DNA from 4 places in the Clostridium sp. 1001283B150225_161107_B6 genome. Region 3 is predicted to be linked to each of the others. Evidence: predicted binding sites of a transcription regulator. Region 3 holds the regulator's gene; each other region holds the start of a gene.
What was found. Region 3 encodes Rex, which represses fermentation and respiration genes when NADH is low (regulators of the CRP and FNR family bind a similar motif). Its sites were predicted from a motif close to ATTGTTAANNNNTTAACAAT; they were not measured.

Region 1 (7,503 bases), on a different contig from region 3:
GTCTTAACCGTTTCAGGGTGCGGTAAAGCCTGGCCTTTACCGTGTTGAGATTTTCACCTACTATGACAGCAATGTCTTCTAATTTAAGGTCCTCAAAATACCGCAGTATGATGACGGTCCTGCTTTTTTCATCCAGCTGGTTTATCATCTGTTTTAAATCCAGGTCCTGGTAATAATCCTCTGTCGGAGTTTCCGGCATTTCTTCTGTGGGGGTTTCTTTCTTTTTCCTGCGCAGCATATCCAGGCTGGTGTTGACTACGATTCGGTATATCCATGTGGAAAGGTAGTCTTTATTTCTGACCCCTTTGCAGTCCTTGATTGCCCGGTAGGCGCTTTCCTGGACCACATCCAGGGCATCATCTTCGTTACGCATTAATTTAAATGCAAGGCGGTAGTATCGTTCATAATTTTCCGTAAGGAGACGTTCTGTTTCCGCCGTATGGTTGTGGAAGCCCATGTATCTGCATCCTCCTTTCATATCCTTCTGACTGTTAGACGTCTGAGGCAATGATAAAGTTGCATCTATTTTAAGATTTTACAGATTGATTCATAAAATGCAACATCCATTGTGTTTTAAGCTGAAAAATGTTATATTGTTCATGTGACAGAATCAGTGAGACAGGAACAATGAGAGGTGTACAAAAGCATGAGAGAGGAACGTACCAAGGATATAGATGGGATGAATGATTACGAAGACATCCGGCAGGTACCGCTGGAGCCGGACAGGCCCTTGGCAGGCCGGCAGAATCCTCCTGTGGGGGATTCCTACATAGGGGGCAGACCCAGGCGCGACCGGGTTTCCAGGAGGAAACCCGGTATGGGAGACAGGGAGCCCCAGGCCCGGAAACCTGCTGCCAGGACAGGGCAGGAGAAAACAGACAACAGAAAACAGGAGGACCGTCCCCGGAAAACGAAAAAAACAGGGGATGCAGGTTCAGGAGAACGCCGGAAAGGTTCTAAAAAAGGCGTGCCCGTCCTGGCGCTTTTGTTGGTGCTGGTGCTGGGCATAGGGGCCGGTCTGGGCGGAGGCTATTACCTTTGGGGCTGGGAGCGGCCCTATACCGTGGATTTGAAAGCAGTGGAAGTGCCGGATTACGTGGAACAGGATTTTATAAGAAAGAACATTTTTTCCAGGCCGGATGTGGGGCGTCAGAAGGTGGATAAAATTGTCATACACTATGTGGCCAACCCCGGCTCCACAGCCAAGAATAACAGGGACTATTTCGACAGCCTGGCGGACCAGGACCCGCAAAAGAGCGGTTCTTCTGCCAGCAGCCATTTCGTGGTGGGCCTGGAAGGCGAGGTCATCCAGTGCATTCCGGTAAGCGAAATTGCCTACGCCAACGCCCCCCTGAACAACACCACTGTTGCCATCGAGGTGTGCCATCCGGATGACAGCGGAAAGTTCAATGATGCCACATATAAATCCGTGGTGGATTTGACAGCCTTCCTGTGCAGGCAGCTGAAGCTGACCCCGAAGGACGTCATACGCCATTACGATGTTAATGGAAAGCTCTGTCCTAAATATTATGTGGAAAACGAAGATGCCTGGGAACAGTTTCTGAAGGATGTGAAGGCAGCTATGAAGACAGAAAGTGCTGGATGAGATTATGGGGAGGGGGCAGGAAAACCCGCCCCCGTCATTACTAAAGCAAAACAAATTCCGGTTTCCTGCCATGATACACAGTAAAATATTTGAAGCCGCAGTCCAGCAGCAGTTCCCGGCAGGTGTCAAAGGCATAGCCTACGTACTCCGGCGTATGGGCGTCGGAGCCGATGGTAATCATCTCGCCTCCCAGTTCCCGGTAGCGGATGAGAATCTCCCGGCAGGGATTTGGCTGGCCCAGGCCGTACTTAAAACCGCCTGTGTTGCACTCCAGGGATTTGCCGTTTTCAATGAGAATCTTTAACAGGGGGTCAATCCACCGGCTCAGGTGCTGGTAGTCATAAAAGTCATTCTGGTGGGGGGCGTAGCGCACCGCATAATCCAGATGGCCGAAGGAATCAAAGGTGTGACACAGGTTCCTGACGCGCATCAGGGAGGCTTCAAAGAAGTCCTCAAAGCCGGGCACCTCTCCCCGCTTATTCCAGTATTCCGGGTCGTACGGGTCCATGCTCTTTACAAAGTGGCTGGAACCGATGATGAAATCAAAGGAATCACCATAACGCTTTACAAAGTGCTCCAGATATTCCTTAAGATGGTCCTGCAGCCCCAGTTCAATTCCAATGTTGATGCGGATGCGGTCCCTGTACTCTGCCTGGAGCATGCGCAGGGATGTAAGGTAGGTTGGAATATCCAGAATAAAATCGCAGTCGCAGAATCCGGAGTCGTAGTCGTGATGGTCGGTGATGCACATCTCCTTCATGCCAAGTTCTATGGCCTTCTCAATCTGCAGACCTATAGGGGTGTTGGAGTCACCGGAAAATTCAGTGTGCAGATGGCAGTCGTATATCATTGGAGCTTCTCCTTTGCTTCTATAAGTAATGACTTTTTTACGAAAATAAGAGCATTTTTATACATAACAGCATTTTCATACGCATTTCATAACAACATTATAGCAGAAAATACCCGAATGGCAAGATTCCAGTATTTTCTTAGTATAAAAAGGTCAAATATCCGTAAAAATAAAAAAAGGACTTGCCAATTCATTAGAAATTGATTACAATAGAGAGAGGTTGATTAATATTTAACAATAATATATTTTTTAACAAACTAGGAGGAATTGAATCATGGCAGTAAAAGTAGCGATTAATGGATTTGGACGTATTGGACGTCTGGCTTTCCGTCAGATGTTCGGAGCAGAAGGTTACGATGTAGTAGCTATCAATGACTTAACCGATCCTAAGATGTTAGCTCATCTGTTAAAGTATGATACAGCACAGGGCGGATATGCCGGCGTTTATGGCCAGGGACTGCACACTGTTGAGGCTGGAGAGGATTCCATCACTGTAGACGGCAAGAAGATTACCATTTACAAGGAACCAAAGGCTGCTGACCTTCCATGGGGCGAAATCGGGGTAGATGTTGTTCTGGAGTGTACAGGTTTCTACTGCTCTAAGGACAAGGCTCAGGCTCACATCGAAGCTGGCGCTAAGAAAGTTGTTATCTCTGCTCCGGCAGGCAATGACCTTCCTACTATTGTATATAGTGTAAACGAGAATGTACTGACAGCTGATGACAAGATTATCTCTGCTGCTTCCTGTACAACAAACTGCCTGGCTCCTATGGCTAAGGCACTGAATGATTATGCTCCTATCCAGAGCGGTATCATGTCCACCATCCACGCCTACACAGGCGACCAGATGATTCTGGACGGACCACACAGAAAAGGCGATTTAAGAAGAGCAAGAGCCGGCGCAGCCAACATCGTTCCTAACTCCACCGGTGCTGCTAAGGCTATCGGCCTGGTTATCCCAGAGCTGAACGGCAAGTTAATCGGTTCCGCACAGCGTGTACCTGTACCAACCGGTTCCACCACAATCTTAACAGCTGTTGTTAAGAAGGCTGGCGTTACAAAGGAAGACATCAATGCCGCTATGAAGGCAGCTGCCAGCGAGTCCTTTGGATACAACGAGGATGCGATTGTATCTTCTGACGTTATCGGTATGAGATATGGTTCTCTGTTTGATGCAACACAGACCATGGTAGCTCAGATTGCGGATGACCTGTACGAGGTTCAGGTTGTTTCATGGTATGACAATGAGAACTCCTACACAAGCCAGATGGTAAGGACAATCAAGTACTTTGCTGAGTTAGGCTAATTGTGACAACAGGACAGTGATTTTTAAGTAGACTCATGAAGGGTCCGGTCGTTTGGGCCGGGCCCTTTGTTACATGCAATGGTCCGCCGGCCCTGCCTGCGGGCGATTGTTTGCCAAAAGTAAGAATGACTCTGAAAGGGGATTTGACGATGTTAAACAAGAAAACAGTTGATGATTTAAAAGATTTACAGGGCAAAAAAGTACTGGTACGCTGCGATTTCAACGTTCCGTTAAAGGAGGGCGTTATCCAGAACTATAACCGTATCGATGGAGCCATCCCTACTATCAAGAAGCTGCTTGACCAGGGCGCTAAGGTTATTCTGTGTTCCCATTTGGGAAAACCAAAGGGCGAGCCTGTTCCGGAGATGAGCCTTGCACCGGTTGCTCCTGCTCTCAGCGAGAGACTGGGCGTAGAGGTTAAGTTTGTGGACGATGCCAAGGTAACAGGACCTGAGACACAGAAGGTTGCTGCCGGCTTAAAGGACGGCGAGGTTCTGCTGCTCCAGAATACACGCTACAGAATTGAAGAGACTAAATTCAAAGACGGCGATGCTGCCAGCGAGGCGTATGCAAAAGAACTGGCTGACCTGTGCGACGGCATTTTTGTAAACGACGCGTTCGGTACTGCCCACAGGGCGCACTGCTCCAACGTAGGTGTTACCAGATTCACCAAGGAGAATGTGGTTGGCTATCTGATGGAGAAGGAAATCAAGTTCTTAGGCCAGGCCGTAGAGAACCCGGTTCGTCCGTTCGTTGCCATCCTGGGAGGCGCCAAGGTTTCCGACAAGATTAATGTAATCAACAACCTGCTTGACAAGGTTGACACCCTGATAATCGGCGGCGGCATGGCTTATACCTTTGCAAAGGCACAGGGCCAGGAAATCGGCAACTCCTTATGCGAGGCGGATAAACTGGATTATGCTCTGGAGATGATTAAGAAGGCAGAGGAGAAGGGCGTTAAGCTGCTGCTTCCTGTTGACCATGTGGAAGGAAAGGAATTCTCCAACGAAACAGAGCATAAAGTAGTGGATGTAATTGATGCAGGCTGGTCAGGATTTGACATTGGGCCTAAGACCATTGCTCTCTATAAGGATGCATTACAGGGTGCCAGGACAGTTGTGTGGAACGGACCTATGGGCGTGTTCGAGTTCTCCAACTTCGCAGAAGGCACACTGGAAGTCTGCCGTGCTGTTGCCGGCCTGGCAGATGCCACCACTGTAATCGGCGGCGGTGATTCCGTTAATGCTGTGAAGAGACTGGGCTTTGCTGATAAGATGACCCATATCTCCACTGGCGGCGGCGCTTCCCTGGAATTCCTGGAAGGCAAGGAACTGCCGGGCGTGGCTGCAGCTGACAATAAATAGTGATTGTGCGTGAAAGGGAGAGGTAAAATACAATGGCAAGAAAGAAAATTATAGCAGGCAACTGGAAGATGAACATGACTCCGTCAGAGGCAGTTGCCCTGGTTAACGAGTTAAAACCATTGGTAGTGAATGAGGATGTGGATGTGGTATTCTGTGTACCTGCCATTGACATCATTCCTGCTATGGATGCAGCTAAGGGCTCTAATATCTGCATCGGAGCTGAGAACATGTACTATGAGGAGAAGGGCGCTTATACAGGTGAGATTTCTCCCGGCATGCTGGTAGATGCCGGTGTTAAGTACGTAATCATCGGCCATTCTGAGAGACGCGAGTACTTTGCTGAGACAGATGAGACTGTGAACAAGAAGGTGCTGAAGGCATTTGAGCACGGCATCACTCCAATTGTATGCTGCGGCGAGACACTGACCCAGAGGGAGCAGGGAATCACCATTGACTGGATTCGCCAGCAGATTAAGATTGCATTCCTGAATGTGACGGCTGACCAGGCTAAGACTGCAGTCATTGCTTATGAGCCAATCTGGGCAATCGGCACAGGCAAGGTAGCTACCACAGAGCAGGCTGAGGAAGTCTGCGCAGCGATTCGTACATGCATTGGTGAGATTTACGATGAGGCTACAGCTGAGGCAATCCGTATCCAGTACGGCGGCTCTGTATCCGCATCCTCCGCTCCGGAGCTTTTCGCACAGCCGGATATTGACGGCGGACTGGTAGGCGGAGCCTCCTTAAAGCCTGACTTTGGCAAAATTGTAAATTACAACAAGTAACAGCGGAATGTGTGCCCTGCCCCTGACGGAGCGTGTCCCATAGCGGGATTCACGTTCTTCAGAGCGTATTTGAAAAATTACTGTGGCCGTCTGGCCGCCCCAATTTGCGGCCTGCCGAGACCCGATTTCGTCAGCGCAGCCCAGCTGCGCATCCTCAATCGGGCCTCAGTACCCCGCAAGCTGGAGCCGCCGGCCGGCCACAAGCATTTTTTAAATCTGCTCCAAGGCGGCAGGGCATTTAAAACAGAAGGAGATTGAACAATGATTAAAAAACCAACCGTATTAATGATTCTGGACGGCTACGGGCTAAATGATAACTGCGACCATAATGCTGTATGTGAGGGCAGGACTCCGGTTATGGACCAGCTTATGAGCCAGTGCCCCTTTGTAAAGGGAGAGGCCAGCGGCATGGCAGTGGGTCTTCCGGAAGGACAGATGGGCAACTCTGAGGTGGGCCATCTGAACATGGGAGCAGGCCGTATTGTGTACCAGGAGCTGACCAGAATCACAAAATCCATTCAGGACGGGGATTTTTTTGATATTCCGGAGTTTCTCTCAGCAGTTGAGAACTGCAGGAAGAATGATTCCGCCCTTCATATGTTCGGACTGGTGTCTGACGGCGGCGTACACAGCCACAACACCCATATCTACGGCCTGCTGGAGCTGGCTAAAAAGAACGGCTTAAAGAAGGTATATGTACACTGCTTCCTGGACGGCCGCGATACGCCTCCTGAATCAGGAAAAGGCTTTGTGGAGCAGCTGGAAGCAAAGATGAAAGAGATTGGCGTAGGCGAGGTGGCCTCTGTCATGGGACGCTACTATGCCATGGACCGTGATAAGAGATGGGACCGCGTGGAGCTGGCATACAATGCCCTCACAAAGGGCGAGGGCAATCAGGCAGACAGTGCTCCGGCAGGCATTCAGGCTTCTTATGACAACGGCAAGGCGGATGAGTTTGTGATTCCTTTTGTGGTGGTGAAGGACGGTAAGCCTGTGGCCACCATCCAGGATAAGGATTCCGTGATATTCTACAACTTCCGTCCGGACCGTGCAAGGGAGATTACCCGCGCATTCTGCGACGACAGTTTTGACGGTTTCCCAAGGGAGAAAAGACTGGACCTGGTGTATGTATGCTTTACGGATTACGATGAAACCATCCAGAACAAGCTGGTTGCATTTAAGAAGGAGAGCATTACCAACACCTTCGGCCAGTTCCTGGCAGCACACAAAAAGACCCAGGTAAGGATTGCAGAGACAGAGAAATATGCTCATGTGACCTTCTTCTTTAACGGCGGCGTGGAAGAGCCAAACGAGGGCGAAGACCGCATCCTGGTCCCCTCTCCAAAGGAAGTTGCCACTTATGATTTAAAGCCGGAGATGAGTGCAATGGGCGTTTGCGACAAACTGGTGGAGGCCATTAAGTCCGGCAAATATGACGTTATCATCATCAACTTTGCCAACCCGGACATGGTAGGCCACACCGGTGTGGAGGATGCTGCCATCAAGGCTATCGAGACTGTGGACGCCTGCGTGGGCCGTGCAGTGGAGGCCATCAGGGAAGTGGACGGCGTCATGTTCATCTGTGCAGACCA
Region 2 (7,503 bases), on a different contig from region 3:
GGAAATCAGCAGTGCATTTGCAACACCGTGTGGCAGGTGATGGAATGCGCCCAGCTTATGGGCCATGGAATGGCATACGCCCAGGAATGCATTGGCAAATGCCATACCGGCCATACAGGAAGCGTCCGCCATCTTCTGACGGGCCTCAACATTTGCAGGCTCATTGTAAGCGGTTGGGAGGTAATCAAATACATTCTTCATGGCCTTCAGTGCAAGGCCGTCTGTATAGTCGGTAGCCATGACGGATGCATATGCCTCCAGTGCATGGGTCAGTACGTCAACGCCGGATGCGCTGGTCAGGCCTCTTGGCTGGCTCATCATGTTGTCTGTATCAACGATTGCCATGTTCGGCAGCAGTGCGTAATCTGCCAGAGGATACTTGATGCCTGTCTCCTGGTCCGTGATAACCGCGAACGGGGTAACCTCGGAACCTGTACCGGAAGAAGTGGGAACAGCGATGAAATATGCTTTCTCACCCATCTTCGGGAAGGTGTATACACGTTTTCTGATATCAATGAAGCGCATGGCCATATCCATGAAATCCACTTCCGGATGCTCATACAGCACCCACATAATCTTGCCTGCGTCCATAGCGGAGCCGCCGCCCATGGCCAGGATTACATCCGGCTCAAATTCCCTCATAAGCTTGGCGCCTGCCTGTGCATTGGCCAGTGTGGGGTCAGGCTGTACATCGGAGAATACGGTATATGTGATGCCCATCTCGTTGAGACGGTCTGTGATGACATGGGTGTATCCGTTCTTATACAGGAAGGAGTCTGTTACGATGAACGCCCTCTTCTTACCTAAAACGTCCTTCAGCTCTTTTAATGCTACAGGCAGACAGCCCTTCTTAAAGTAAACCTTCTCAGGTGCACGGAACCACAGCATGTTCTCTCTCCTTTCAGCAACGGTCTTGATATTCAGTAAGTGCTTGACCCCAACGTTCTCAGATACGGAGTTGCCGCCCCAGGAACCGCAGCCCAGTGTTAAGGACGGAGCTAACTTGAAGTTGTACAGGTCACCAATGCCGCCGTGGGAAGAAGGAGTATTGATTACAATACGGCAGGTTTTCATCCTCGCTGCATGCTTTAATATCTTCTCTTCTTCATTTACATTCACATACAGGGATGAGGTGTGGCCGTAGCCGCCGTCTGCCACCAGACGCTCTGCCTTGTCCAGGGCCTCGTCAAATGTCTTGGCCTTATACATAGCCAGTACAGGAGACAGTTTCTCATGTGCGAACTCTTCGCTGATGTCAACAGACTCAACCTCGCCAATCAGAATCTTGGTATCCTCTGGAACCTCAACGCCTGCCAGCTTGGCAATGGTTGCTGCCTTCTGTCCCACAATCTTGGCATTCAGGGCGCCGTTTACGATAATGGTCTTGCGGACCTTATCAATTTCGCCCGGCTTTAAGAAATAGCAGCCTCTGTATTCAAATTCTTTTCTGACGTCGTTGTAGATGGATTCCAGAACCGTTACGGACTGCTCGGAAGCACAAATCATACCGTTGTCAAATGTCTTGGAATGAATGATGGAGTTAACTGCCATCTTAATATCTGCCGTGTCGTCGATGATAACCGGTGTATTGCCGGCGCCAACGCCCAGTGCAGGCTTTCCTGAAGAATAAGCAGCCTTAACCATGCCGGGGCCGCCTGTTGCAAGAATCAGGTCGGCATCCCTCATTACCTCGTTGGTCAGTTCCAGTGAAGGAACATCAATCCATCCAATGATACCTTCCGGTGCGCCGGCCTTAACAGCTGCATCCAGAACCACCTTGGCTGCCGCAATGGTGCAGTTCTTGGCACGCGGATGTGGGGAAATGATGATTGCGTTGCGTGTCTTTAAGGCAATCAGTGTCTTGAAGATAGCTGTGGAAGTAGGATTGGTGGTAGGAATAACAGCTGCAATCAGGCCGATTGGCTCGGCAATCTTTTTAATGCCGTATTCCTTATCTTCCTCAATTACACCAACTGTCTTGGTGTCTTTGTATGCATTGTAGATATACTCTGCTGCGTAGTTGTTCTTGATAACCTTATCCTCAACCACGCCCATGCCGGTCTCTTCAACTGCCATCTTTGCAAGTGGAAGACGCATTTTGTCAGCCGCGCTTGCTGCTGCAAAGAAGATTTTGTCTACCTGCTCCTGTGTAAAGGTAGAAAAAGCTTTCTGCGCTTCGCGCATTGCATTCATTTTTGCATTCAGTCCGTCTACGCTGTCAATGATTTCCGGAACAACCTGCTCGATTTTCTTTGCCATTTCCTTATCCTCCATTTTCCTTGTGTTTGTTTCAGTACATTTAGGCTGTACCTGCCTGTCAAGTCATTTTAAATTGCTGCTTAATTTGTATTGATAATTAATTAACAATCTCACTGTTTGCATTATATACCTTCGTTAAAAAAATGTCAATATATAAATGAAAGATTTTATAATTTTTTTAGGAGGAAAAAAAAAACAGCTATCCTCTGTTGGCTGTAGAGGATAGCTGCAACTAAAAACATAAAACTTATAGATAACTTTTTAACAATTCCACCTTATCCAGCCGCTCCCAGGGCAGGTCCAAATCATTGCGGCCAAAGTGACCATAAGCAGCTGTCTGCTTATAAATCGGACGGCGCAAATCCAGCATCCTTATGATTCCGGCCGGACGCAGGTCAAAGTTGGAACGGATGATGTCCACCAGCTTCTCATTGCTCAATTTACCGGTTCCGTAGGTATCCACCATGATGGAGGTAGGATGGGCCACCCCGATGGCATAGGACAGCTGGATTTCGCACTTATCAGCCAGGCCGGCCGCCACGATGTTTTTGGCAACATAGCGGGCTGCATATGCAGCAGAGCGGTCCACCTTGGTGCAGTCCTTTCCGGAGAATGCGCCGCCGCCGTGACGCGCATAACCGCCGTAGGTGTCAACGATGATTTTACGGCCGGTCAGCCCGCTGTCCCCCTGGGGTCCGCCGATTACAAAGCGTCCCGTAGGATTGATAAAGAACTTTGTGTTCTCGTCTATCATATTCTGGGGAAGCACCTGGTCAAAGATGTATTTTTTCACGTCCGCATGAATCTGTTCCTGGGTCACGCTCTCATCATGCTGTGTGGATAATACCACGGCATCCAGACGGACCGGCTTGTCGTTCTCATCATACTCCACCGTTACCTGGCTCTTGCCGTCCGGACGGAGATACTTAAGCGTGCCGTTCTTGCGGACATCCGTAAGGCGCTTTGCCAGCTTGTGGGCCAGGGAAATAGGATACGGCATGAATTCCTCTGTCTCATTGGTGGCAAAACCAAACATCATGCCCTGGTCTCCTGCTCCGATGGCGTCCAGCTCCTGGTCGGACATCTTGTTTTCCTTTGCCTCCAGCGCCTTATTCACTCCCATTGCAATGTCCTGGGACTGCTCGTCAATGGCCGTAATGACACCGCATGTATCACAGTCAAAACCATATTTGGCACGGTCATATCCAATCTCACGCACGGTCTCGCGCACCAGCTTCTGAATATCCACATAGGCGTTGGTGGTTATCTCTCCCATGACAAGAACCAGTCCTGTGGTGGTAGCTGTCTCGCATGCCACACGGCTCATTGGGTCCTGCTCCATCAATGCGTCCAAAATCGCATCGGATATGGCATCGCACATTTTATCCGGATGCCCTTCTGTTACGGATTCAGATGTAAAAAGTCTTCTCTCCATTTTTAATCTCTCCTTCTTGTTCAGATAAATGATTAACAGCAGCTGTAACATCAACCATTTACAAAAAACAAAGTCCGCAGCAATTGCGGACTTGAAAATATCTATAAATCTTCAAATCCTCTTATTGCTCGACCAAGCATGCTTTATCCTACCAGCATACTCCTCGCTCAGGCTGGCACCTTCCGGCCCTTTCGCATATCATGCCGATATACTCAACCGGGGTTGCCGTGACTTCACAGGTCCTTTGTACCTCCATCACTCTGAATAAGGGATATTTACGAACTCTTTAATTGTAAAATGTGTTACCTTCCATATCTTATAGCAATTATATATATATGTCAATACTAAAATTTATCATTGCCCGTTCTGCCATTGCCTTCCCATCCTGATTTTACCTTATGGTAATCCTCCCCTGGCCGGCCGGGTTCCCATACTCAGATGTCACAAAACCTCCCATCCGCCTTATATAGGAAGATAAGATATCCACATCCACCATGACCTCATCCCGGATTACATTACATCCCCGGAACATGGTCATGCCGTCACCGCCCTGTTTCAGCATATAGTTATGGGACGCCACGGTATATGTACCGGCCAAATCAATGGGCTCTCCCCCCACCTTGATGTCCGTTACCCTGTAAGCGCCTGACACACCGGTAAAATTCCCCTTGTCGTCTGTCCGGACACCTGATTTAACAGATGCGTCAATGGTGTAGGTCAGACCGGACACCTGAAGGAAACCGCCGCTCTCTTCCGGATAATTCCTGGACGCCATTTCCAGTGCATCCTTAATCTGCTGTCCCGTTGCCTCGATGACACATCCCATATTTCCATAAGGGAACACGGCCAGGGTGTCGTTATAGGTAATGTTACCCGGTTTAATAATGCTCCGGATTCCTCCTCCGTTGCTGAGTCCGATATCAGCCCCCAGCTCCGCACGGTAGGCATCCGCTGTCAAATCCCCCAGATTGGTTTCTGCATTTCTGATCCTGCGCTGCCCTGTGGCAGGGTCATTGACCGTCAGCTCGTAAGATGTGGTGCCCAGAACAGTCTTTAATGTCTCATTGTATTGGTTCTCAATGGACCGGATGAACCGGATGGTTCCATAATCCGCAGCCTTTCCGTCCTCATTGATAACGCTCTGGCCGGGAATCACAAGCTTAAGTCCCACAGGGATTACGTCAGCATCCTTTATCTTATCCAGGTTGCTGTTATAAATGTCAATCCAGCGGCTGTAGCTTCCCAGCTCCCTTTTTGCAATCCTGCTCAGGGAATCATGGTCCTTTACCGTATATTCACTGGCCAGGTCCGCGGCAGGCACCTTGGATACCAGCTCAGTCCGGATGGAACCGTCGGCAGATATGGTCAGCTTTCCAATATGATTCAGCTTGGTTCCTGTCTGGGTCAGGACCACATTCTGTCCATTCTTATTCTTTATGTTCTCAGACGGTACAGTCTCATGGGAATGGCCGTCAATACATGCGTCAATTCCCGTTGTATTGGCAATCACACTGACGGATGACCACTTCCGGGTAATACCGTTTTCCCCGAGATGGCCTGCCAAAACCACATAATCAGCTCCGGCTGCCCTGGCTGCATCCGCACTGGCCTGTACCTGACTGTACAGCCTCTGTCCGCTCTCATCCTCGCAAAAGGAATACAGATAATTTCCCTGGCTGTCCTGGAAATATGCAGGCGTGGATTTTGTAAAGCTTTCCGGCGTGGTTACTCCCACAAATGCCACCTGGGTATCCCCGTATACAAACATCTTGTATGGAGCAAACACAGGCGCTCCTGTGGCGGTATGTAAGAAATTGCAGGAATAATACCCGCAGTTTAATTTACCGGCCAGCTCCAGGAACCTGGACATTCCATAATCAAACTCATGATTGCCCGGAACCGCAAAATCATATCCCACGTAGTTCATAATATCAATCAGATAACCGCCGTCTGAAAGCGTGCCAATGGGCGCCCCCTGAATGGCATCCCCGGTATCAACCAGGGTCACATAAGGGGTCTGCTGCTGCATCTGCTTCTTGTACAGCGCCAGACCGGCATAGCCGATGTTGTCATCCACCCCGCAGTGGACATCATTGGTATACAGCACCACAATATCCCTGTCCGCTGCCAGGGCTGTCATTGGACTGCCTGTCAGAGGCAGGCCCGTCACGGCTGCTGCGGCCAGGACAATTGCAAGAAACAAACCCTGCAGCCATTTATAGCTCCTGTACTTCATGATTCTCCTCCTTTTCCCCTACTCCGTCAAACCTTACACAACGTATATCATACAGCCATCATATCACATTTCCAGTAAAAAACCATAAAAAACAGCAGGCACGCCGCATTCGTCTCCTGCTGTTTCCTTTCCTCTGATTCACCGGACTCTCATCCCCTGGCCATTTCCAGTATCTTCCGTACATCCCGGCGTGTCAGCGGTTCCAGTCCCCCGATTGTCTGGTTTCCATTCCTGAAATTCATATGGTCCAGCATGTCTTCCATATCGCAGTCCCCAATTCCGGCCTCTTTGAGGCTGACAGGCATCCTCATGGACCGGAAGAATGCCTCGGTGGCCTCAATCCCCTTATATGCAGCTTCCTCCGGGCCGTACTCCCTGGAGATTCCAAACACCTCATACCCGTATCTGGCAAACCGGTCCACATGGTTTTTATACACATACCTCATCCATGACCCCATGATTACGCTTAAGGTAACTCCATGGGGTGTGTCATACAGAGCGCTCAGCTCATTTCCTATCTCATGAGTGGCCCAGTCCTGTATCCGGCCGATTCCAACCGTATCATTGTGGGCAATGGTTCCTATCCACATGACCTCCGCCCTGTACCGGTAGCTGTCCGGTTCCTTCACCAGGGCAGGTCCTGCCTCTGCCAGCGTCTTAAGAATTCCCTCCGCCATACGGTCAATCACCCCGATTTCATTGTCCGGAGTAAAATACCGTTCACACACATGGGAAAACATATCCGTAACAGAACAGGCCGTAACAAACGGCGGCAGGCTGGTTGTCAGCAGGGGATTCATAAAGGCCATCACAGGCCGCAGGGCCTGGGAGCTGGTCAGCAGCTTTTGCCCTGTTCCCGTATTGTTAATCACACACACATCCCCTGACTCGCTGCCCGTGGCAGGGCATGTAAGCACGACTCCCACTAGCAGGGACCTGGCCACGCGTAATCCTTTGGAGAAGAAATCCCATACGTCACCTTCGTACTGCGCCCCTGCCCCGATGGCCTTGGATGAATCAATGACGCTTCCCCCTCCGATGGCCAGGATAAACTGGATTCCTTCCTGCCTGACCAGACGGATTCCCTGGTAAACCAGGTCCAGACGCGGATTTGGTTTGACGCCGGAGAGTTCCCATACCTGGATGCCGCATCGCTCCATATCCTCCTTAATATCCTTCAAAAGACCTGTATCATACAGATACGGTCCACCGTCATGGTGAATCAGCAGACGTTTTATCCCCAATTGCTTCAGTTTATCCCCAGCCCTGCGGTGTGCTTCCCGCCCAAATATAAATTCCGTATTCACACAAAAATCAAAATCCCTTATCATATTTCCACTGCACTCCCTTTCTCCCTTTTCCTTTCATACAGCACCTGTCCCAGAATCTCCCTGAGCTTCCATCCCGTATCCGCTGTACAGTCCGGATGTTCCGCCAGAAGCGCCTTTGTATTTCCATCCCCGTATAAAACAGCAATCACAGGCAAACCGCAGCTTCTGGCAGCCGTTATATCGGTCCAGGTATCGCCGACACAAACCGGTTGCCGGGATGCAAACATTCCCCCCATGAGATA
Region 3 (7,503 bases):
CAGCGGCGATTTTTTTGAGGTAAAGCTGAAGGGAAGGGGATGTCACGCTGCGTCGCCCCATAAGGGAAATGACCTGATACCCATTGCCATGGAGATGATTCAGGCCATTCAGAATATACGTTCCAGGGAGATACCGCCCATGAAGACGGCTGTTATTTCGGTATGCTCCATAAACGCCGGGGTCCTGTCCACTAAAAATGTCCTGCCCTCGGAGCTGACCTTTGGAGGGACCTTCCGGGCCCACGACAGCCAGGTCAGGGACTATATTGCAAAACGGCTGGAGCAGATTGTAAGGGATATCAGCCGGATGAACGGAATCACCTGTGAATTTGAGGATTCCTTTGCATTTCCCTCCTTTGCCAATGACAGGGATGTGACGGATATAATCTGCAAATCCGCGGCAGAAGTGCTGGGCGAAGACAAGGTAATGAAGCGTACGGAGCCTGAGATGGGGTCAGAGGATTTTGCCTGGTATACCAAAAAATTTAAGGGCGCTTTTTTCTTCTTCGGAGTGAAGAATGAGGAGAAGGGCCTGACAGCCAGTCTGCATAATCCCGGATTTGACATTGATGAGGATGCCATGGTTCCGGCCCTGGCTGTCTATATCAGCACACTATACCATCTGTTAGAAAGGCAGGATTCATGAGTACAAAGGATAATACGGCAGGAGAACTGAAAAACAGGTCCATGGTGCTGTGGGCAGTGCTGAGCCTTTCCATGGCCAATGCGCTGGTGGGAACCGGCATATCGCCTGCCCTTGGAGTCATACGCCAGACCTTTCCGGATGCCCCCGGCGTGCTGGTACAGATGATTGTATCCCTGCCGTCACTGATGGTGATTGCAGCAGCCATTCCCTTTACCTGGCTCAGCAGACGGTATTCGGTCCGGAAGCTCTGCGGAACAGGGCTGGTCCTGTTCCTGGCGGGCGGTCTTTTGGGCGGTCTGGCCACCGGTATTTACACACTGGTCCTTACAAGAATCCTCATTGGAGCCGGATATGGGCTGATGATGCCGCTGTCAGTGGGGCTGCTGTCCTATTTTTTTACCAGGGAGGAACAGCACCGCTTAAATGGAGGAATTGTCATATGGTCCAGCGTGTCGTCCATTATCTGTATGGTGCTGGCCGGGTATCTGGCTGCCATTTCCTGGAGAGCCGTGTTCCTGGTGTATCTGTTTGGAATCCCATGTCTGTGGCTGTGCCTGAAGCATATTCCCGATGTAACGGCTGCGGGGAATGAGGCTGCGGGGAATGAAAATGGGGTTCCAGCAGGGGCCGGGCATCATAGCTTTGGAACCCTTGGCGTCATTAAGAAGATATGGGTCTATGGAATTGGCACGTTTGTGGTGTTTGTAGGTTATTTTGCCATACTGAACAACTGCTCCGCCATCATTCTTTCGGAGGGTTTAATCCGCGGGGAAAAAGTGGGAATCATTATGTCATTCCAGACCGTAAGCTCCCTTGTGACAGGGCTTTGTATCGGAAAGCTGAAAAATATCCTGGGAAGATATATGAGTACCTTCATCTGGCTGTGCGCCATTGGCGGACTTCTTTCTCTATATGCAAAGAACAGCCTGGCACTTACCATACTGGGTCTGGTACTGTTTGGAATAGCCCTTGCCTCGGCCGTGGGCACCTTTAACGCAGAGGCATGTATTGCCTGTGAGAAGGAGGAGTCCCTGGCAGCCGGTTCCGTCATTATGTTTATGAGAAGTCTGGGACAGTTTTCTTCACCGCTGGTATTGGGGTTCATGGCCCGGGCCGCAGGCGTCCTGGATATACGGTTCCCCTATGAGGGCGCGGCCCTGTTGTCTGTGGTTATGCTGGGCGTGTTCTGGGTAAAGGGGCTGTCAAGTTAAAACACTCCTCCTGTGGAAGACATATCAATAAAAAAGTCTTTCACAGGGGGAGTGTCATTTATTTGGTTCTCTTGGATTCTCTCAAATCATCCTTTGAATCCATGTCTGTTTTATCCTGCAGGGGATTCCCTCCGGCATCTCCGTCCATATCTTCAAAGGGGTCGGATGGTTTCAGCACCCTGGTCATAAGTCCCATGGCATACATGATAATGGGTATGAAAACCAGGGAGAAGATAACCGCCATGAGATAATTCTTCGGCGCTCCCATGGCAGCCAGCACAATGGCCAGGATAAACAGGCCGGCCAGCCCAATGGCGCCTATGAGGGCAAATATACGTTTCAGTTTCATGTAGCAGCTCCTTTCTGCGGCATCAGGCCTCCTCGGCTAATTCTTCCCAGTGCAGGTACAGCGTTTCTAGCTGTCCGGCTATTTCCTCTTTTTCCTTATTCAGCTCCATAAGCCGCGGCACATCGGTGTAGACCTCTTCCTTGGTGAGCAGGGCGTCAATCTCACTGTCCCTTGTCTCCAGGGCATGGATGGAATCCTCTGTTTTCCTGAGCTCGTTCTGAATCCTGCGTATACGGGCCTGTTCTTCCTTCTGGGCCTTCCACTCCAGCTTCAGGTCATTCTGGGAGCCCTGGGAAGGGCTGCCGGCGGACCGGGAGGTACGGGAGGCGGATGATGAACGGCTGTTCCTGGCCGCAAAGGCCGCTTCCACAGCCTCCTTTTTCTCCAGATAGTAGTCATAGCTGCCGATGTAATTAATCAGGGACTGGCCGGTCAAATCCAGGATTCGGGTGGCTGTGCGGTTGATGAAATACCGGTCGTGGGACACATAGAGGACGGTTCCGGTGTAACGGCACAGGGCGCTTTCCAGGATTTCCTTGGACGTGATGTCCAGATGGTTGGTGGGCTCGTCCAGCAGCAGGAAATTGGCGTCGGACAGCATCAGCTTGGCCAGGGAGACACGGCCCCGCTCGCCGCCGCTCAGGTCGCGGATTAGCTTGAACACATCGTCCCCCGTAAAGAGAAAGGAGGCCAGGGTATTGCGAATCTGGGTATTGTTCATGGTGGGATAGGTGTCCTGGATTTCGTCAAACAGGGTCTTATCCATATGAAGGACCTGGTGTTCCTGGTCGTAGTAGCCGATATGGACCTTGGAACCCAGGCGTATTTCGCCGGTATCAGCCGGAAGCAGCTGGTTGATGATTTTAAGGAGGGTGGTCTTGCCTGTTCCGTTGTTGCCGATGATGGCCACCCGCTCCCCCCGCTTGATTTCAAAGTCCACATCCGTGAACAGGGTCTGGCTGTCAAAGGATTTGCTCAGGCCGGTGACTGTAAGCACATCCTTGCCGCTTTCCACATCCGGCTCCAGCCGGATGTCCATGGAGTCGTCGATGTCCATGGGCTTTTCCAGCCGGTCAATCTTATCCAGCATCTTTTCACGGCTCTCGGCCCTGCGTATGGATTTCTCACGGTTAAAGGATTTCAGCTTGGCAATTACCGCCTCCTGGTGCTTGATTTCCTGCTGCTGATTTAAGTATGCCCGGATTCTGGCATCCCGAAGCATGGCCTTTTTGTCGCTGTATGCAGTGTAGTTGCCGCTGAATACGGTTCCGGTTCCATTGTCCAGCTCCACGATTTTAGTCACCACCCGGTCCAGGAAATACCGGTCATGGGCAACAATGATTACACTGCCGCTGTAGGTCTTAAGGTAAGTCTCCAGCCAGGCAATGGATTCCATGTCCAGGTGGTTGGTTGGCTCGTCCAGAAACAGGATGTCCGGCCTGGTCAGAAGAAGCTTGCCCAGGGACACGCGGGTCTTCTGCCCGCCGGAAAGGGTATTGATGGGCTTTGTGAATTCTTCCTCGGCAAAGCCCAGTCCCTTTAATACACCGGTGATTTCACTGCGGCAGGCATAGCCGCCTTCCAGCTCAAACTGGTGGGTCAGGCGGCTGTATTCCTCCAGCATGGCTTCCAGGCGTTCGCCGGACGCGCTTTTCATATCCAGTTCCAGGGAGCGGATGCGTTCTTCCATCTGCAGAATGGGGCGTTTGACCTCCAGCAGGGCGTCCTGGATGGTGCTGCCGCTGTCCAGGTCCTGGTGCTGGGCCAGATAGCCCACAGAGGCGCCCTTGCCCAGGGCAACGCACCCCTCGTCAGGGGCCAGCTCCCCGATGACGATTTTCAGGAGGGTGGACTTGCCGGCGCCGTTAATTCCCACGATGGCCGCCTTCTCATGGTCCTCCAGGTGGAAGGAAACCTGCTTTAATATATGTTTCTCCCCAAAAGATTTGCTTATATTGCTGCATGATAAAATCATGGTAAACTCCTTTAAAAACGACATATTTTGCTCTCACAAGTATAATATAAGGGAACGATTTTTTCAAGAACATATGTAAACGTGTTTGACATTTTTTTGACGTGTGTTTATAATAGTACTATTAGAGTTTTGATAGAATTGCACAATGGGAAGGTGGATACATCATGGAACGCAAGGAGATTTCGAAGGCAGTGATTTCTAGGCTGCCCCGCTATTACCGTTATTTAGGTGAATTAATAGAGGAAGGTGTGGAGCGTATATCCTCCAACGAGCTGAGCGCCAGAATGAAGGTGACTGCATCTCAAATCCGTCAGGATTTGAATAATTTCGGCGGATTCGGACAGCAGGGATATGGTTATAATGTAAAGTACCTCTATTCGGAAATCGCTAAGATACTGGGAATTGACAGACAGCATAATGTAATTATCATCGGAGCAGGAAACCTGGGACAGGCCATTGCCAACTACACGAATTTTGAGCGCAGGGGCTTTGTCATCAGGGGAATGTTTGATATTAACCCCAAACTGATTGGACTTGTTATCAGGGGAATTGAGATTCGCTCCGTGGATGATTTGGAGACATTTATCCGGGAGAATGAGATTCAGATTGCAGCGCTGACCATTCCCAAGACAAAGGCGCCGGAGATAGCGGACCGCCTTGTGAATGCGGGAATCAGGGCTATCTGGAACTTTGCCCATACGGATTTGGTGGTGCCGGAGGATGTGGTGGTTGAAAATGTACATCTGTCCGAGAGCCTGATGCGCCTTTCCTACCGGGTCAGCAGTATGTATGACCAGCAGGAGGAGCAGAGAAATTCATTAAAGTAAATGTTTAGGAAGTCAGCGCCATGATACTTGGAGTTGGAACGGATTTAATTGAAATCAGCCGCATGGAAAAAGCCTGTAAAAAGGATTATTTTGTGATGCGCACATTTACAGATATGGAAAGCCGGCAAGCAAAGGGGTCCGCCTCTAAGCTGGCCGGCTCTTTTGCTGTGAAAGAAGCTGTGGCCAAGGCTTTGGGAACGGGATTCCGCACCTTTATGCCCATTGACGTGGAGGTGCTCAGGGACGATTTGGGCAAGCCCTATGTCCGCCTTTACCGGGGGGCCCTTACGCGGTTTAAGGAGATGGGGATGGAACGCCTGGAGGTTTCCATCACCAACACAGGGGAATACGCCATGGCATTTGCAGTGGGAGAGGGAAGGATAAAGGAGGTACAGTCATATGAGGATGCTGGTAACGGGAAAACAGATGAAGGCCATTGACGCATATACCATCCATACCGTGGGAATCCCATCCCTGGTCCTGATGGAACGGGCTGCTCTTGAGGTGGCCCGGGCAGCAGAGCGCCTTTGGGAGAAGGGGGATACGGTGTGGGCTGTATGCGGCACCGGCAACAACGGGGCCGACGGCGTGGCGGCAGCCAGAATGCTTCATTTAAAAGGGTATCCGGTGCGTGTATTCCTGGTGGGGAATCCGGAAAGAGGAACAGAGGAATTCAGAGCACAGCTTTCCATTGCCGCCAATGTGGGCCTTTTCTCTTCGCCCTGGCAGGACGGGGAAAAGGAAACGTGCGGCCTTCTCATTGACGCGGTGTTCGGCGTGGGACTGAGCAGGCCGGTTGAGGGAGAGTACAGGCAGTGCATCGAGATGCTGGAGGCCAGGTCCATACGCCGTACCGTGGCAGTGGATGTTCCTTCAGGCATCCATGGGGATACGGGAATTGTCATGGGCATTGCCCTGAAGGCGGATGTAACCGTTACCTTTGGATGGGAGAAGACCGGGACAGCCCTGTATCCGGGACGGGAATATGCAGGGCAGGTGGAAGTGGCTGATATCGGATTTCCCGTTCAGGCCCTGGAGGCGGTGAAGGCGGCAGAGGGAACGGCGGCAGGGGATTTTGCCGTTACCTACGGGGATGAGGACTTGAAACGGATTCCCAGGCGTCCTGCTTATTCCAACAAGGGAACCTTTGGAAAGGTACTGATTGTGGCGGGCTCCAGGAATATGTGCGGGGCCGCTTACCTGAGCGCCTTATCTGCATACCGGACAGGGGCCGGGCTGGTAAAGCTCCTTACGGTGGAGGAAAACCGGCAGATACTCCAGGAACGCCTGCCGGAGGCCATTATAGCCGCCTACACCCCGGACCAGCTCATGGAGGGCAGGGAGGAATTCCGGAAGATGATAGAAGCCCAGATGGAATGGGCCGACGTGGTGGTCCTGGGACCGGGACTGGGAAACGGACCCTACGTGGAGTATCTGGTGGAGGATATACTGACCAGCGCCTTTGTGCCGGTCATCATTGACGCGGACGGCCTGAATGCCATAGCTGGCCATCCCTATCTGACATCCTATTATACGGAGAACATTATTGTGACCCCGCACCTGGGGGAAATGGCCCGGCTCACGGGGGAGGGCATAGAGCAGATTAAGGAAAACCTGGCAGGCACGGCCCTGGAGTATGCAGGCCGCTACGGCCTTACCTGTGTGCTGAAGGACGCAGCCACGGTCACGGCAGGGCGGGACGGGAATTTGTACATCAACTCCAGCGGCAACAGCGCCATGGCAAAGGCCGGCTCAGGAGACGTGCTCACAGGTATCATAGCAGGACTGATAGCCATTGGCATGGAGGAGGAGGAGGCCGCCTGCCTGGGCGTATACCTGCACGGGCGGGCGGGAGACGCGGCCGCCTCTAAAAGCGGCGCCCACAGCCTGCTGGCATCGGAACTGGCGGATGCGGTCGGCAGTGTGATGGCCGGGTCTATGAATTAAAATACAATCAAGAGGGTCCCCGTGAAAAGGGGGACATGACACAGGAGGCAACAACCATGAATTCTTACAGCAGAGTTTACGCAGCCATTGACCTGGATGCGGTGGAATCCAATATGAGGGCAATGAAGGCCAGCCTTGGGCCAGCCACTTCCATGATTGGTGTGGTAAAGACAGACGGGTACGGACACGGGGCCGTTCCGGTGGCCGGAACCATTGCCCCTTATGTGGAAGGCTATGCGGTGGCGACCATTGACGAGGCAATCAATCTGCGCCGCCACGGCATACAGAAAATGATTCTGGTGCTGGGCGTGACCCATGAGAGCCGCTTTGAAGATTTGGTCCGGTATGATATACGTCCGGCCATGTTCCGGTATGAGGAGGCCAGGAAGCTATCGGAGACAGCTGTAAAGAACGGCGCCAGGGCCAGCATCCATCTGGCCGTGGACACAGGCATGAGCCGGATTGGCATGACGCCGGACGAGGCATCGGCAGAGGAGGCAGTCAGGATATCCGGGCTTGCGGGTATCCGCATTGAGGGAATGTTTACC
Region 4 (7,503 bases), on a different contig from region 3:
ACCAGGTAATTGTCCGGGAATTTGGGCGAAGCAACATGATGCTGGCCATGTATCCCAATACTTCGGCAGTGACAGAGCGGGAAATGTCCGATGAGATAGAGGACCTTCCCTATGTAAAGACTGTGACCTCCCTGTCCAATACACTGCCGGAGGGCATACCGGAGGATTTCCTGCCCTATTCCATTACCAGTGAGCTTCACACAAAGGATTACTGCAGGATGCTCATTTACATACGGACAAAGACAGAGAGTGAACAGGCATTTAAGGGAGCGGATGAAATCCGGGATATCCTGGAACGGTATTATCCGGAGAATTCCTATCTGGTGGGGGAAACGCCTTCCACCCAGGATATTAAAACCACCATCACAGCGGATAACTCCAGGGTGAACTTGTTATCCATGCTGGGTGTGTTCCTGGTTGTCATGTTCAGCTTCCGGTCCTTTGCCATACCAATGATTGTCATGGTGCCTATTGAGGCGGCAATCTTCCTTAACATGGCCATGCCGTATCTGGCAGGGGATACCATGGTGTTCATGGGTTATATCATAGTGAGCAGCATCCAGCTGGGGGCCACAGTGGATTATTCCATACTGCTGACCAATAACTACGTGTCCTGCAGGAAAACCATGGAGAAGAAGGAAGCGTGTATCCAGGCCCTGATGCTGTCCTGTCCCTCTATTTTTACTTCGGGAACCATCATCATACTGGCGGGATATATTATACATTTCATATCAACCACAGCGGCCATAGGGGACCTGGGACACCTGATTGGACGAGGAGCGCTGTTCAGCGTAATTCTGGTGCTGACCGTGCTGCCGGCTCTCCTGGTGCTCTTTGACCGTATCATTACCAGCAATGAGTGGGACCGCCTGCAGAAACATCTGAAACGGCGCCATGAAAAGCGGAAGGCACTGATAAAGGCGGGATTAGGCGCCGTAGTCAATAAGGCGTCTGCGTTGAGACGGACAGATTTTGAACCAGCGGAGGTGGAAAGCGATGAGAATGAATTATAAGAGAATCATGGCAGCGGGAATGGTCTTTGTCATGCTTTGCACCGGCACCGGCGGCGTACCAGCATACGGAGCAGAAGCCACCGTTGACGTGGATGAAACCATGTATGTGAACCTGGATTATTACGGCAGGGTAGATAAGATTAACGTGGTAAAGGGAGTGGGCCTCAATGGACAGACCGAGTTTACGGATTACGGTACCTATGGGGCTGTGATTAACATGTCCAACAGCATTGAACCGGTGCTGGGGAACGGGACCGTCACATGGAAGCTTCCGGAGGCCCAGAGAGGAAGATTTTACTATAAATGTGCTGTGGATAAAGACAGGATTGTGCTGCCCTGGGATTTTGACGTATCCTACAAGCTTAACGGAGTACCCACAGACGGCGATAAGCTGGCAGGGGCTTCCGGGCTTATTGAAATCAATGTGAAGGCAGAGCCCAATGACAATGCCAGGGAGTATTACCGCAACAATATGATGCTCATGGTGGCTGTGCCTGTGGATATGAGTAAATGCTACAGTGTGGAGGCGGAAGGCTCCCAGACCCAGAACCTGGGGGATACCACGGCTGTGGTATTTACAGCCCTTCCGGGCGAGGATGGGGATTATACGGTGCGCATCGGTACGGACAGCTTTGAGACCATAGGTGTCATTATGGCCATGGTGCCGGGAACGGTTGAGGATTTGGAGCATATCAAGGACCTGAAGGAAGCCAAGGATACCTGGCAGGATGCGGGAGATGAGCTTTACGACAGCCTGGAGCAGATGGCTGAGTCTGTGGAGAACATGCGGCAGGGTGTGAACCAGGTTCGCCAGGGCATGGATTCAGCGGATAACGCCAGACAGAAGTGGAGCAATTCCAAGGACAGCATACTGGCCGGAAATGACCAGACACTGGCAGCGCTTACATCCGTGTCACAGCAGATGGATACCATGATTCCGCACCTGCAGACAGCCAAGGACTGTGCTGAAGTGGTTCACAGCAGCATGAATGATATTGTCAATACATTGGGAGACATGCAGGACCCCTTGAGAAAGCTGCAGACCAGACTTAAGAACATTGAAAACAGCGCAGGGGGTATCAGCAGCGACCTGCCGGAGCTTCAGAAGACCATGGAATCCATTATGGCACTGGACACACAGCTTCAGGCATCCCAGGACACGCTGCTTACGTATCTCAGCCTGTATAAGAGTTCCAGCGCCAAGGCCAGAAGACTTTATGATGAGGAACTGGATGCGGAAGAGCTGGAAGACATGGATGATGCAGATTATGGAACTTCCGGCGGTGGAAGCCATTCATCCTCCGGCGGAGGCGGCAGCCAGGGAAGTGACCAGAATAGCAGCCAGGACAATGGTCAGGGGAATGACCAGGGCAGCGGAAATTCCGGCAGCAGTGAGGATGGGAAGGATAATCCAGATGGAGGTGCCGGCGGAAACGGGACTGAAAGCGGGAGTACCGGCGGAAGCGGAAATATCGAAAACGGAAGTACCGGCGGAGGCGGAAACACCGAAAGCGGAAGTACCGGCGGAGGCGGGAGCACCGAAAGCGGGAGTACCGGCGGAGGCGGGAGCACCGAAAGCGGGAGTACCGGCGGAAGCGGAAATACCGGCGGAGGCGGAAACACCGAAAGCGGAAGTACCGGAGGAAGCGGAAACACCGAAAGCGGAAATACCGGCGGAAGCGGGAACGAAGGTGGGAGTACCGGCGGAGGCACAGCCGAAAGTGGAAATACCAGCGGAAGCGGGAGCACCGAAGGCGGGAGTACCGGCGGAAGCGGGAGCATCGAAGGCGGAAGTACCGGAGGAAGCGGGAGCACCGAAGGCGGAAGTACCGGCGGAAGCGGGAGCACCGAGAGCAGAAGCACCGGCGGAGGTACAGCCGAAGGCAGCAACACCAGCGGAGGTTCATCTGCAGATGGAAATACCGGCAGCAGTACCCCGGATGCAGGTACAGTCATTGGTTCCGCAAAGAATACAGGAAAGTCCGGCTTGTCCGGTTTGATGGCAGGCGCGTCCATAGAGAAAAAGAGCGCCCCGCTGTTAAGCAGTCCCAATCCGGCGGATGCAGCGGCAACCATTGAACAGTCCCTGTATGAAAAGGTAGAGGTCCTCAAGGATTTATCAGCCCAGAGCAAATCATTGACAGTGAAGATGTCAAATCTGATGGACGATACATCTGATTCAGCAAAATACAGTGCAGAGATAGTTGACAACATGGATTATCTGATTGAGGATTTGAAGGCTCTCAACGATTCTCTGGATGTATATTATCCGGACCTCCAGACAGCCCTGGATGATTCCCAGGAACTGGTGCGCCGCACCACCGACGCCCTGAACAGCGGAATCAGCACAATGACCATCATCCAGAACACACTAAAAGACAGCAGTGATGATTTTGACGCAGCTGCCAGAGACAGTCTGCGCGGCAGTATGGAACTTCTGGATAAGAGCCTGAACATCCTGGACAGCACCACAGTGATGCGCCAGGCAGGACGCACCATGAAGGATACCATTGACAATGAGCTGGATAAGTTTGATACAGATAACCGTTTCCTGTTTATGGACCCGTCTGCAGACAAGGTATCCTTTACTTCGGACCGGAATAAACCGCCTAAGACACTTCAGATTGTCATGCGCACCGATGAAATCAGTGTGGATGATGACACGGCCAAGACCGCGGACGCGGAAGTGGCCAAGACCAAGGAAAGCCCCTTAAGGCGGATGTGGAACGTGTTGGTACAGATGTGGAAGGCAATGGTAAGCATTTTCAAAAACAGGTAGAAGACGGACTGAAAATTTGATATACTGTCCATAGAAGCAGCGGGCAGTGCAGCAGGACTATGGCTGCACTGCCTGCTGGCGTGAAGAGATAGTTACAAAAGGACACAGGTACCAGGGCCTCACTATGCAGTACCTGCCTCAGGAGGAATATCATGGCCGTAACAGGAAAGCAGGAGAAAACAAAATACAAGCTGGCGGAATCCGTCAAGGAGTGCATGAAGACAGCGCCCGTGGATAAGATTACGGTCAAGAACATTGTGGAGGGCTGCGGTGTGACCCGGCAGACCTTTTACCGGAACTTTCTGGACAAATACGACCTGATAAACTGGTATTTTGATAAGCTGGTGCTCCAGTCTTTTGAGCAGATTGGCATGGGGCACACGGTGGGAGAGAGCCTGACACAGAAGTTTGAGTTCATTCTCAATGAAAAGGTGTTTTTTACAGAGGCTTTCCGCTCCGATGACAGGAACTCGCTGAAGGAACATGATTTTGAACTGATTCTGCAGTTCTATACGGACCTGATTGCCAGGAAGACCAGCCAGCCCCTGGGCCAGGAGCTTCAGTTCCTTCTGGAGATGTACTGCCAGGGTTCCGTATACATGACTGTGAAGTGGGTTTTGGGAGGAATGAAAGACTCGCCCGTGGAAATGTCCGATAAGCTGGTGGAAGCCATGCCGCCAAAGCTGGCGGAGGTTTTTGAGAAACTGAAGCTTCTTTAATCCATGGACATCTGCTGTTGAAACAGAGACGTAAAATAGTAATTGTGCATAATTCCAGATGGTGAAACTGCACAAACCTTTAAGGAAAGTGACAGACAGGGATGTTTGTCACTTTTATTTTAAATTCCGTGTTGTTATAATATTAACAAAAGCAACCAAGCAAATCCGCCGACACATGAAATGGGGCCGGCGGCGTACCGTCAAAGTAAAGGAGAAGAGAATCATGGCAAACAGAATCGTATTAAACGAGACATCCTATCATGGCGCAGGCGCAATCCAGGAGATTGCAAATGAGGCAAAGGCAAGAGGTTTTAAGAAAGCATTTGTATGTTCCGACCCTGACCTGATTAAGTTCAATGTAACCTGCAAGGTGACAAAGGTGCTGGAGGATGCAGGACTTGCCTACGAGATTTATTCCAATATCAAACCAAATCCAACCATTGAGAACGTGCAGACCGGCGTTGCCGCTTTCAAAGCATCCGGCGCAGACTATATTATCGCCATTGGCGGAGGTTCCTCCATGGATACATCCAAGGCAATCGGCGTCATCATCACCAACCCTGAATTTGAGGATGTAAGAAGCCTGGAAGGCGTTGCTCCCACCAAGAATCCATCCGTGCCGATTATTGCAGTTCCCACTACGGCAGGCACCGCGGCGGAAGTTACTATTAACTACGTAATCACGGATGTGGAGAAAAAGCGCAAATTCGTATGTGTGGATACCCATGACATCCCGGTTGTGGCAGTGGTTGACCCGGAAATGATGTCCTCCATGCCAAAGGGACTGACAGCCGCCACCGGTATGGATGCCCTTACCCATGCAATTGAGGGCTATACCACGAAGGGGGCCTGGGAGATGACTGACATGTTTAACTTAAAAGCCATTGAAGTCATTGCCCGCAGCCTGAGAGATGCGGTGGAGAATAAGCCTGAGGGCAGGGAAGGCATGGCTCTGGGCCAGTATCTGACCGGCATGGGATTCTCCAACTGCGGTCTGGGAATTGTGCACTCCATGGCTCACGGACTGGGCGCTTTATATGATACCCCTCACGGCGTTGCCAATGCCATCATCCTGCCAACGGTTATGGAATACAATGCACCCTGCACCGGCACCAAGTTTAAAGACATTGCCATTGCCATGGGCGTAGAAGGCGTTGAGAACATGACTGAGGATGAATACCGCAAGGCAGCAGTGGACGCAGTGAAGAAGCTGTCCTCTGATGTAGGTATCCCGGCTGACTTAAAGGAAATCGTAAAGCCTGAGGATGTGGATTTCCTGTCACAGTCCGCAATGGATGACGCCTGCCGTCCGGGCAATCCAAAGGACCCGTCCTTTGAAGACATTAAGAACCTGTATCTGTCATTGATGTAAATACATAAGCAGCCTATGGCATAAAAACCATGGCACAAGAAAAGCCGCAGGACACCCCCATATCGGGATATGTCCTGCGGCTTCGATATTGTCTGCCCATAGCTCAGCTACCGCCCGCGGCCCAGCTTTCGCCCGTGGCCCAGCTTTCGCCCGTGGCTCAACTTTCGCCCGCGTCCCAGCTACCGCCCCGCGGCCCGGCTCTGCCTTACAGCCAGGCCTGCCCCGGCGCCAGCTCCTTGCTGAAAATACGTCCCCGGTCTTTTTCGTATTTTGCCTGATGATATTTAAAAAGCATTTTTCCATCCTCCATAAGACCCAGGATTTCGATTTTGCCGGTGACATGGGACATGGCGTAGCGGATGCATTTGCCCTGTCCGTTCTGCATGTTCTTAGCCCCCTCCACAATACGGCAGCCTTCTGCCAGGGGAACCTGGAACTGGCCCTTTACACCGGATACGGGACGGCACTGGAAAATGTAATAGGGAATGACGCCGTATCTTGTCAGGTCCTTTAGAAGGTTTCCAAGTATCCGCACGTTGTCATTGATTCCTTTTAAAAGTACGGTCTGGTTTTTTACTATGACGCCTGCCTCATTCAGGCACCGGACGGCTTTTACTGCCTCGGGAGTCAGCTCATTTGAATGGTTAAACTGGGTCACCACATAGATTTGCTTGATTTTTGCATAGGAGGCCAGAATATCCAGAAGTTCCGGGTCATCGTAAATCCGCATGGGAAGCACCACAGGAGTGCGGGTGCCGAAACGGATTAAGTCCAGATGGCTGATGGAGCTGAACACCTCCAGATACCGGCGTATGGTTTGGTTGCTGTTCAGAAAGGAATCCCCGCCGGAAATGAGCACATTGGTGATTTCCGGGTGAGAACCGATGTAGGCACCCATCTCATCCACGTTTCCGGCTGTCTCGTCATCGGATATTCCCACCAGCCGTTTGCGGAAACAATGCCTGCAATACATGGCGCACCGGTGGGTGGACAGGATAAGCGCTGTCTGCATATATTTGTGCTGCAGGCCGGGAAGCACGGTGTTGTCCGCTTCCCCGCTGGTATCAAAGTCCCCGGACAGGTCGGTTTCACGAATGGAGGGAATGGACATCCTGAACACTGGGTCCTGTTCCGGATTGTTCCAGTCAATGAGGGACAGATAGTATCTTGGGACTGTCATGGGAAAGAGTTCCAGGATTCGGGTCATGTGTTCCTCCTCCTGGCTGCTAAGCCTCATATACGTTCTCAGTTCCTCGGCGCGGGTTACGTTGTTTCTCAGTGTTTCATTCCAATTCATCCAATCATCCCCTTCATTCATTATTTTTTCTATTATAACATCAGAAACAGCTGCCCGGATGAATAAAAAGTAAAAATTTTGTAAATAATAGAATATTCGGCAAAGCTTAAAATTCAGCTTAAAATTTTATATCATTTAAACTTTTTTGTATATGGTATTCCACGGCGCTCCATGGTAGAATGAAAGAATCTGAAAAATCGATATAAAAGGAGTGTGCGATATACATGGGAATGCAGATTACAGTAAAGGATAAAAACGGTGCGGTGAAGGCAGAGGCCGCAGGAAAAGAACAGGCTGTCCTGGCGTGGAAGGGCGAATACGGG

Region 1: the regulator Rex is predicted to act here: its motif matches at 2,676-2,695, upstream of gap (type I glyceraldehyde-3-phosphate dehydrogenase).
Region 2: the regulator Rex is predicted to act here: its motif matches at 2,349-2,368, upstream of adhE (bifunctional acetaldehyde-CoA/alcohol dehydrogenase).
Region 4: the regulator Rex is predicted to act here: its motif matches at 4,642-4,661, upstream of fucO (lactaldehyde reductase).

Annotation. Positions count from the first base shown of each region.
Region 1 covers NZ_JADNMD010000002.1:676,183-683,685, forward strand. The annotation lists gene I2H39_RS08160 (sigma-70 family RNA polymerase sigma factor) at 1-457, opposite strand, end outside; gene I2H39_RS08165 (peptidoglycan recognition family protein) at 647-1,606, shown strand; gene I2H39_RS08170 (histidinol-phosphatase HisJ family protein) at 1,647-2,456, opposite strand; gene gap (type I glyceraldehyde-3-phosphate dehydrogenase) at 2,731-3,762, shown strand; gene I2H39_RS08180 (phosphoglycerate kinase) at 3,912-5,126, shown strand; gene tpiA (triose-phosphate isomerase) at 5,159-5,911, shown strand; gene gpmI (2,3-bisphosphoglycerate-independent phosphoglycerate mutase) at 6,173-7,503, shown strand, end outside.
Region 2 covers NZ_JADNMD010000009.1:42,833-50,335, reverse strand. The annotation lists gene adhE (bifunctional acetaldehyde-CoA/alcohol dehydrogenase) at 1-2,259, opposite strand, end outside; gene metK (methionine adenosyltransferase) at 2,507-3,694, opposite strand; SAM riboswitch class I at 3,835-3,965, opposite strand; gene I2H39_RS19145 (5'-nucleotidase C-terminal domain-containing protein) at 4,086-5,930, opposite strand; gene I2H39_RS19140 (iron-containing alcohol dehydrogenase) at 6,080-7,261, opposite strand; gene I2H39_RS19135 (HAD family hydrolase) at 7,258-7,503, opposite strand, start outside.
Region 3 covers NZ_JADNMD010000004.1:310,129-317,631, forward strand. The annotation lists gene I2H39_RS12735 (amidohydrolase) at 1-646, shown strand, start outside; gene I2H39_RS12740 (MFS transporter) at 643-1,857, shown strand; gene I2H39_RS12745 (hypothetical protein) at 1,916-2,206, opposite strand; gene I2H39_RS12750 (ABC-F family ATP-binding cassette domain-containing protein) at 2,229-4,181, opposite strand; gene I2H39_RS12755 (redox-sensing transcriptional repressor Rex) at 4,346-5,008, shown strand; gene acpS (holo-ACP synthase) at 5,029-5,448, shown strand; gene I2H39_RS12765 (NAD(P)H-hydrate dehydratase) at 5,408-6,955, shown strand; gene alr (alanine racemase) at 7,012-7,503, shown strand, end outside.
Region 4 covers NZ_JADNMD010000005.1:175,127-182,629, reverse strand. The annotation lists gene I2H39_RS14255 (efflux RND transporter permease subunit) at 1-1,013, shown strand, start outside; gene I2H39_RS14250 (methyl-accepting chemotaxis protein) at 997-3,792, shown strand; gene I2H39_RS14245 (TetR/AcrR family transcriptional regulator C-terminal domain-containing protein) at 3,945-4,511, shown strand; gene fucO (lactaldehyde reductase) at 4,735-5,883, shown strand; gene I2H39_RS14235 (KamA family radical SAM protein) at 6,089-7,180, opposite strand; gene I2H39_RS14230 (carbohydrate-binding protein) at 7,405-7,503, shown strand, end outside.